Regions from separate parts of the Arthrobacter sp. 10T44 genome, predicted to be linked through region 1. Evidence: riboswitches for the same ligand, from Rfam matches in the RefSeq annotation. Region 1 holds a riboswitch; the other holds the start of a gene.
The links. Region 1 has a riboswitch for S-adenosylmethionine ahead of AC1DBL_RS14890 (bifunctional o-acetylhomoserine/o-acetylserine sulfhydrylase). Riboswitches for the same ligand answer to the same signal wherever they lie in the genome.
Positions count from the first base shown of each region.

Region 2: it holds a riboswitch for S-adenosylmethionine, as region 1 does, so the genes downstream of both, AC1DBL_RS04290 (DUF1737 domain-containing protein) here and AC1DBL_RS14890 (bifunctional o-acetylhomoserine/o-acetylserine sulfhydrylase) in region 1, are expected to answer to the same signal.

Region 1 is NZ_JBFTGT010000010.1:20,334-24,535, reverse strand. It holds gene metX (homoserine O-acetyltransferase MetX) at 1-760, opposite strand, end outside; SAM riboswitch class IV at 772-887, opposite strand; gene AC1DBL_RS14890 (bifunctional o-acetylhomoserine/o-acetylserine sulfhydrylase) at 1,072-2,388, opposite strand; SAM riboswitch class IV at 2,451-2,566, opposite strand; gene AC1DBL_RS14885 (VOC family protein) at 2,779-3,417, shown strand; gene AC1DBL_RS14880 (CPBP family intramembrane glutamic endopeptidase) at 3,545-4,202, opposite strand, start outside.
Region 2 is NZ_JBFTGT010000001.1:906,254-910,455, reverse strand. It holds gene AC1DBL_RS04305 (glutamate--cysteine ligase 2) at 1-163, shown strand, start outside; gene AC1DBL_RS04300 (O-succinylhomoserine sulfhydrylase) at 160-1,368, opposite strand; gene AC1DBL_RS04295 (rhodanese-like domain-containing protein) at 1,365-1,811, opposite strand; gene AC1DBL_RS04290 (DUF1737 domain-containing protein) at 1,808-2,125, opposite strand; SAM riboswitch class IV at 2,140-2,254, opposite strand; gene AC1DBL_RS04285 (aminodeoxychorismate lyase) at 2,376-3,353, opposite strand; gene cls (cardiolipin synthase) at 3,447-4,202, shown strand, end outside.

The sequences.
Region 1 (4,202 bases):
CGTCCAGCTCGGCTGCGGAACGGTAGGTGATGTGCGCGATCCGGCGCGCGAGGGCCAGTCCGGCGTGCGGTTCCGGGCCGCCGTAGTAGTCGCCGCCGTTGAAGTTGGGGTCCTGGCGGATTGCCAGGGTCTGGGCCTGGGCGAAGGCGATCTGTTCGGCGGTGCTGCTGGCGCCGACCGAAATCACGGCGCAGCGCTGCACCCGCGCCGGGTAGGTCACCGCCCACTCCAGCGCGCGCGCTCCCCCGAGCGAGCCGCCGAGCACGGCATACCAGCTGCTGATCCCCAGCGCGTCGGCGAGCCGGGCTTCCGCCGCGGTGCTGTCCCGGAGGGTGACCAGCGGGAAGCGCGAGCCCCAGGGCCGGCCGTCCGGGGCCGGCGTGGAGGGCCCGGTGGAGCCGTAGCAGCCGCCGAGGATGTTGATGGAGACCACGAAGTACTTGTCCGTGTCCACCGGGGCGCCGGGGCCTGCCAGTTCCTCCCACCAGCCCGGTTCCTCGCCGGCGCCGCGGGTCACGTGGGTGTCGCCGGTCAGGGCGTGCTCGATCAGCACCGCATTGGAGGCATCGGCGTTCAGCGTCCCCCAGGTCTCGTAGGCGAGGGTGACCTCAGGCAGGGTGGCACCGGATTCAAGGGCCAGGGAACCGATCGGGAGGTACTGCACCGTCCCGTCGGAACCAGCGCCGTCGGAACCAGCGCCGTCGGGAACAGTGGAGGGTTTGCTTTCGGGTACACCCGTGCGGGTGACGGCAATCGTCATGTGAGGACCTAACTTCGCGCTTGCCCGCCGTCAGCTGACCGGCAGGCCAGGTCTTCACCCGGGGCACCCCGCCGCAAATGGAGGGTTGCCGGCCAGCAAGCCGGGGCTGTCACTGGCACTCATGACCTGCGTCGATTCTACGAAACACGGCCGCGCAAGCGCGAAGATTGTGACGGCTGTGTGACAGCCGGACCCGTCAACACCGCAGTTTCCCCACCTTTGACAGACGCGCCCGGCGGGTCGCCCCGAAGTGTCGGCGATTCCCGGGGCCATCCCCGCAAAGGTGGGGAAAGTCGGCGTGCTGCGTGACCTCAGGCGTTCTTGGCCGCCCGGAAGCCGGCATCGAGGTCCGCGATGATGTCGTCGATGTGCTCGAGGCCCACCGAGAGCCGGACCAGGCCGGGATTGACGCCGGCGACCGCCTGCTGCTCCGGCGAGAGCTGGCTGTGCGTGGTCGACGCCGGGTGGATGACCAGCGAGCGCACGTCACCGATGTTCGCCACATGGGAGTGCAGTTCGAGGGCGTCGACGAAGCGTTTGCCGGCCTCCGCTCCCCCTGCGAGGTTGAACGCGACGACGGCGCCGGTCCCCTTCGGGCCGTACTTCCGGCCGCGCTCGTACCAGGGGCTGGACGGCAGCCCGGCGTAGGCGACGGATTCGACGTCGTCCCTGGCTTCCAGCCATTCGGCCACCCGCAGGGCGTTGGCGACGTGCCGTTCCACCCGCAGGCTCAGCGTCTCGATCCCCTGGGCGATGAGGAAGGCGTTGAACGGCGAGACGGCCGAACCGAGGTCGCGCAGCAGCTGGACCCGGGCCTTGAGGATGAAGGACAGGTTCGCTCCCAGCGCCCCGTCCGCCCCGAGGTCGCGGGCATAGACCAGGCCGTTGTACGTGGGATCCGGGGTGTTGAAGCCGGGGAAGCGCTCCGGGTCCTTGCCGAAGTCAAAGTTGCCGGAGTCGACGATCACGCCGGCAATCGCGGCACCGTGTCCGCCGAGATACTTGGTGGCCGAATGCACCACGATGTCGGCGCCCCACTCGATCGGGCGGATCAGGTAGGGGGTGGAGAGGGTGTTGTCCACGATCAGCGGCACCCCGGCCCGGTGGGCGACGTCCGCGACGCCTTCGATGTCCAGCACGTCCTGGCGGGGGTTGGAGACCACCTCGCCGAAGAACAGCTTGGTGTTCGGCTGCACGGCATCGCGCCACTGCTCAAGGTTGTCCGGGTCCTCCACGAACGTCACGGAGATACCGAACTTCTTCAGCGTGTGGGCCAGCAGGTTGTAGGTCCCGCCATAGAGGCTGGGGCTGGCGACGACGTGGTCTCCTGCCTCGGCGATGTTGAGGATCGCGAAGGTTTCGGCGGCCTGGCCGGAACTGAGCAGGAGCGCCCCAAGGCCGCCCTCCAGGCTCGCGACCCGCTGTTCCACCGCGTCCTGGGTGGGGTTGCCGATCCGGGTGTAGATGGGGGCGAGCTCGGCGAGCGCGAACCGGTTGGCGGCGCTCTCTGCACTGGGGAAGACGAACGACGTCGTCTGGTAGATCGGCAGCGACCGCGCGCCGGTGGCGGAGTCCGGCTCCTGGCCGGCGTGGATCTGGCGGGTTTCAAAGGACCAGGCGTTGGACATCGGAGAGCTCCCTAATGACTGGGCACAGGCCGCCCCTGGCCTCTGGGGCCGGAACGGCTCTGGCGCCGCGCTTGCCTGCCGGCGGACGCCGGCGGGCCAGGTCTTCACCCGGGGCACCCCACCGCGCAAGGAGGGTTGCCGGCCAGCAAGCCGGGGCTCGATGCTGGCGCTCATGACCTGGCTTCAGTCTACGAACGCGCCATTACGCCTGGATAGCTTTGTGACGAAAATGAAGAACGGCCCCACCGCCGCCCGGCGCACGCCCGGGAGCCGGAAAGTGCCGTGGTTCTGGCCGGGCAAATCCGCGCGGTGAGCTCCGGAAAATGACATCCCATCACGGTAAGGGCATCCTAAGCTGAGAGCTCCATCACAAAGTGCCAAGATGAGGGCATGCGCATGGATCACGTCTCTTACGCCTGTGAACAAGATGGCCTGGCTGCCACCACCGAACGTATTGCGACCGCCCTCGGGGTCGAAGCCGTCAAGGGCGGAATACACCCCCGGTTCGGGACCCGCAACATGATTATCCCGCTTGCCGGGCACAAGTACCTCGAGGTCGTGGAGGTCCTGGACCACCCGGCCTCCGACAAGGCGCCGTTCGGGCAGGCAGTCCGCGCCCGCTCGGCCGCCGGCGGTGGCTGGATGGGCTGGTGCGTCGAGGTTGACGACCTGGCACCGTTCGAGGAGCGGCTGGGCCGCTCCGCCGTCAACGGCAACCGCAAGTTCCCCGACGGCCGCGAACTGGTCTGGAAGCAGATCGGCATCCTGGGCCTGATCGCGGATCCGCAGGTCCCCTACATGCTCAAGTGGGAAGGCGACCCCGCCCTGCACCCGTCCAACGCCTATGAGAGCAACGTGAAGATGTCTGCCCTCACGATCGCGGGCTCGGCCGAGCGGGTCACCGAGTGGCTGGGTGAACCGGTCGAGAAGCCGCTGGAGGACGTGGACGTGAACTGGCTGGCCCCGCACGGGACGCCGGGAATCCTGTCCGTCACCTTCGAAACCGATTCCGGAGCCGTCACGATCTGACGCTTCCTGCCCGAAAAACTTCGGCCGCCAGCAGCGGGTGCCAATGATGCCACCCACCGCTGGCGGCCGAAACACTTTAACCCGTCGCCGGCGGCGGGCCACTGGGGGCAACGCGGGTTATGCCTGCTCAGCCCAGGCCGATCGCCTTGCCGAAGAGGCTGAATCCGACGAAGGCCACGATGTCCAGCAGCGCATGCGCAATCACCAGCGGCATCACCCGGCGCGTCTTCGTGTAGATCAGCGCGAAGATGACGCCCATGACGGCGTTGCCGATGAACGGCCCGAAGCCCTGGTAGAGGTGGTAGCTGCCGCGCAGCATCGAACTGGCGAAGATCGCCAGCGGCATGCCCCAGCCGAACTTGCCGAGCCGGTCCAGCAGGTAGCCCACCACGATCACCTCCTCCACGATCCCGTGCCGGATCGCGGAGAGGATCAGGACCGGCACCGTCCACCAGTAGGAGTCCAGTGCGCTGGGGATGATCGCCGTCGTGATCCCCAGCGCCCGCCCGGCCGCGTAGAGCCCGAGCGACGGTATGCCGATCAGGGCAGCGAGGCCGAGGCCCTGGAGCAGGTCCTTGCCGGGCCGGGCGAAGTTGAAGCCCAGCTTCCGGAACGCCGAGCTGCCCGTGCCGGCGGCCATGCCGGCGGGCCGGAGTTCGGTCAGGAAATGGATCACCAGCACCACCGGGACCAGGGCGAAGATGATGTCCAGCAACTGGTACGTGAGGTCGAAATACTCCCGGCTGCTTTGCGAGCGGTTCAGCGTCGAGGTGCCCTGCGCCAGC
Region 2 (4,202 bases), on a different contig from region 1:
GTTGCAGCGCCAGGCGCTCTGCGCTCCGGGGCTGGACACCCCCTCCGACGACGCCGGCCTGGCCGCCGTCGTCGCCCATGCCGTGCGGGTCACGATGCACGGTGCGGACGCCGAGGGAATGTCAGAACCGGCCCCCGTGCTTTCGCGGGTGCGCCGGGGCTAGACCTGCTTGAGCGCCTGCCCGAGGTCGCGGATCAGGTCCTCGACGTCTTCCAGCCCCACCGAGAGCCGCACGACGCCGTCGCTCAGCCCGATAGCCGCGCGCCCCTCCGGGCCCATGGCGCGGTGCGTGGTGGTGGCCGGATGCGTGATCAGGGACTTTGAATCACCGAGGTTGTTGGAAATATCGATGATCCGCAACGCGTCCAGCAGCGCGAACGCGGCTTCCTTGGCGGAGCGGCCGGGCGAGGGCGAAAGCTCCAGAGTCAACACCGTGCCGCCGGCTTTCATCTGCCTGGCGGCCAGCTCGTACTGCGGGTGGGACGGCAGCAGCGGGTACTTAACCCAGCTGACCGCGGGCTGGGCCTCCAGCCATTCGGCCAGCCGAAGCGCCGAGGCGGACGAGTGGTTCACCCGCAGGGCCATCGTCTCCAGTCCCTTACTCAGCACCCAGGCGTTGAAGGCGGACAATGCCGGGCCGGTGTGGCGCATGAGCTGCTTGACCGGGCCCTCGATGAATTCCCGGGTGCCCAGGATCGCGCCGCCGAGCACCCGGCCCTGGCCATCGATGTGCTTGGTGCCGGAGTACACGACCACGTCCGCGCCCAGCTCCCCGCACCGCTGCAGCAGGGGAGTGGCGAAGACGTTGTCCACCACCACGGTCGCACCGGCGGCGTGCGCCAGTTCGCTCACGGCGGCGATGTCCACAATTTCCTGCATGGGGTTCGAGGGAGATTCGAAGAACACGGCCGTCGTCGGCACGGCCAGCGCCGACCGCCACTGCTCGAGGTCCGGGCCGTCCACGAAGACTGTCTCCACGCCCCAGCGCGGCAGGATCTCATTGAGGATGACGAAGCAGGATCCGAAGAGCGAGCGGGCGGCGACCACGCGGTCGCCGGCCCCCAGCAATGCCCCGAGAGCGGTGAACACCGCAGACATGCCCGACGCCGTCGCAAAGCACGCCTCGGTTCCCTCCAACAGCCGGAGGCGTTCCTGGAAGGTGGCCACCGAGGGGTTGCCGTAGCGGGAATAGACAAACCGTTCGTCCTCGCCGGTGAAGGCGCGCTCAGCCGCGGCGGCGGATTCGTAGACGAAGCCCGAGTTCAGGAAGATCGGTTCGGTGGTTTCCTGGAACCCGGTGCGGTCGAGTCCGCCGCGGACGGCCTGGGTGTCCGGGCTCCAGCCCTGGGCATCGGGATTGAAGCTCACTTAGTGCTTTCCAGGTTGGTCGGCAGGCCGTGGTTCTTCCAGCCGTTCACGGTCCGGGCGCCGGTCGGGCCCGGTTCGCCTTCGAAGCCCTCGAGGACGTTGTAGGCGGTGAAGCCGGCCGCCGTGGCGGCGTTCGCGGCGGCGACCGAGCGGGCGCCGGAACGGCACAGGAAGATGAGCTCGGCCGCCGTGGCGCCAGGCGCGTGCTGCCGCAGTTGCCGCTGGAGTTGCCGCTGCAGTTGCTCCAGGAAGTGCGGGTTGGGGGCTCCGCCGGCCAGGGTCCACTGGACGAACAGCGGATCCTGCCGGTCTTCGGTGCCGGCCCCGGTGACCGGGACGCCGATCTGCGACCATTCCGCCTCGGTGCGGACGTCCACCAGGATGGCGCCCGCCCCGACCTTGGCCCAGGCTTCCTGCGGGCTCAGGTCTCCGGCGTAACTCATGCGTGGCCCTCGCCGGTGAACTCGGCGCCGTCGAGCTCATCCACCGCGTTGGCGACGGCGGCGTCGGCGCTCGCGATCGCGGCCGGCAGCACGACGGCCTGGGCCACGATCACGGTGCTGCCGTTGAAGGTGGCGGAGGGGCTGCCGTGCAGGACGTAGCCCTCGGCCAGGGCGGCCGAAACGCGCTCGCAGAAGCTGCGGTCATCGGGCCCGGTGAACAGCCGGTACGCCAGTCTTTCCTCGGCGGGTCCGGGTGCGGCGGGGGATTGGGCGGGGGCTGTGGCGGGCACAGCGGGTGCGGATGCGTCGGGCACGACGGATCTCCTTACTTTCACGCTTGCAGCTCGAATGGTCGATATGCCGAGTATTCACCTGAGGCACCCCGCCGCGAAAGGGAGGGTTGCCGACCGGCCAGTCAGGGCTTGGCGCCGGGTCTCATTACTCCCCAAAAACGTAGCACTTACGACGCCGGCGGCACCGGCGGCGTCGTCATGTTAAGTCACGCGGACGCTGGCATGGCACCTTTCCGGGGGCGGAGCAGCATCACCCGGGACCGGCCGGCTCCTACTCGATCGTGGCGAACAGTTCGTTGAGCTCGGCCGTGAGCTGCCGCCGCAGTTCGGGGGTGCCGATCTCCTTGCCGTCGATGTGGTTCACCGGGGCGAGGAGCCGGATGCTTGAGATGAGCCAGACGGCGTCGGCGTCGTACAGATCGGCAGGTACCAGCGGGCCGTAGCCGAGCTCCCACCCGGCGGCCTTGGCCGCGGTGAACAGGGCGCCCTGCGAGGTGCCCGGGAGGATTCCGCTGTCCAGCTGCGGGGTGATCAGCCGGCGCACGGTGCGGACGCCGCCCGCGCCGTCGTCGCTGGTCTCCAGGTGCGCCAGCAGCACGGTCGACGTCGGGCCCTCCAGGACCCGGCCGTCGGCGGAGGTGAAGATGACGTCGTCCGCGCCCTGGTGGTGGGCGTACCGGAGCGCCGCCATGTTGACCGCGTAGGACAGGGTCTTGGCGCCCAGCAGCAGCCACGGGGCGCGTTCGCCCACCTCGCTGTCGTAGCCGCGGTCCAGCAGGATGACGTCGATGCCGGTCTCGCGCTGCCGGCGGCCGGCTTCCGGCGGCGGCGAGGCCTGCACCCAGCACGTCGGCGTGGCCGCGCCCTCCACGCCGCGGCTGGCGAGCAGCTTCACCACGACCTCGTCCGCTCCGCCGGCCCCGTCGCCGGCGGCTCCGACCGCCGTGGCGGCCCGGCCGCGGTATTCGCTGACCGCGGTCTCGATCGCGCGCCGCCAGGCGTCCTCCGCCGGGATGTCCAACTCCAGCGCGCGCGCCGAGCCGGCCAGCCGGGTCAGGTGGGCCTGCAGCTTGCGCGGGCGTCCCCCCACCACCAGCAGCGACTCGAAAACGCCGTCGCCGCGGGTGGCACCCTGGTCGGTGGCCATCAGCTGCGGCTTGGACGAGTCGGCGACGCGGCCCTTCTCAAACGCGGGATCGAGGAACACCAGCACTGTCGCGCGGGCCGGAACAGAGGCGGGGGTAGTCATGCCTTCAGCTTAGTGCGGCCCGGGTCGGGATAAGCTGTGCGGGTTGCCCGTTCCGGAACTGTTCCGCGGGTCTGGAGCTTGAGGGGTTTGCCTGTGCTGTGGCCATTTTCGCTGGCGGGGTCACTTCCGTCCTGGGTGATCCTGATCCTGACCGTCATCGACCTCGGTATCCGGGTCGTTGCCCTCGGCATCATCCCGGGCAACCGCCGCCCCACCACGGCCATGGCTTGGCTCCTGATCATCTTTTTCGTTCCGGCCGTGGGCGTGGTCCTCTTCCTGCTCTTCGGCAACTTCCGGCTCTCCCGCAAGCGCCGGGCGCAGCAGGACGCGGTGAACACCCGGGTGCGGGCCGGCACGTCGGAACTGGCCATGGTGGAAAGCAAGTACGAGGGCCCGGAATGGGTGTCCTCCGCAGCGGAGCTGAACAAGACGCTCGGTTCCCTGCCCATGGTGGACGGCAACCACGTGGAGCTCCTGCCCGGCTACCCGGATTCGATTAAGGCGATGGCGGCGGCGGTGCGCGAAGCCGAGTCCTTTATCAACGCCGAGTTCTACATCCTCAGCTCGGACCACATCACGGATGACCTGCTGACGGCGATGGAAGAGGCCGCCGAGCGCGGCGTCGAAGTCCGCCTCCTGTTCGACCACTTGGGCACCCTGCGGATTAAGGGGTACAGCAAGCTCATCGCCCGGCTCAAGGCCAGCAAGATCCGCTGGCGGCCCATGCTGCCGCTGCGGCCCGTGCACGGCCAGTGGCGCCGCCCGGACCTGCGCAACCACCGCAAGATCATGGTGATCGACGGCGAGGTCGCCTTCACCGGGTCGCAGAACCTGATCGAACCGTCCTAC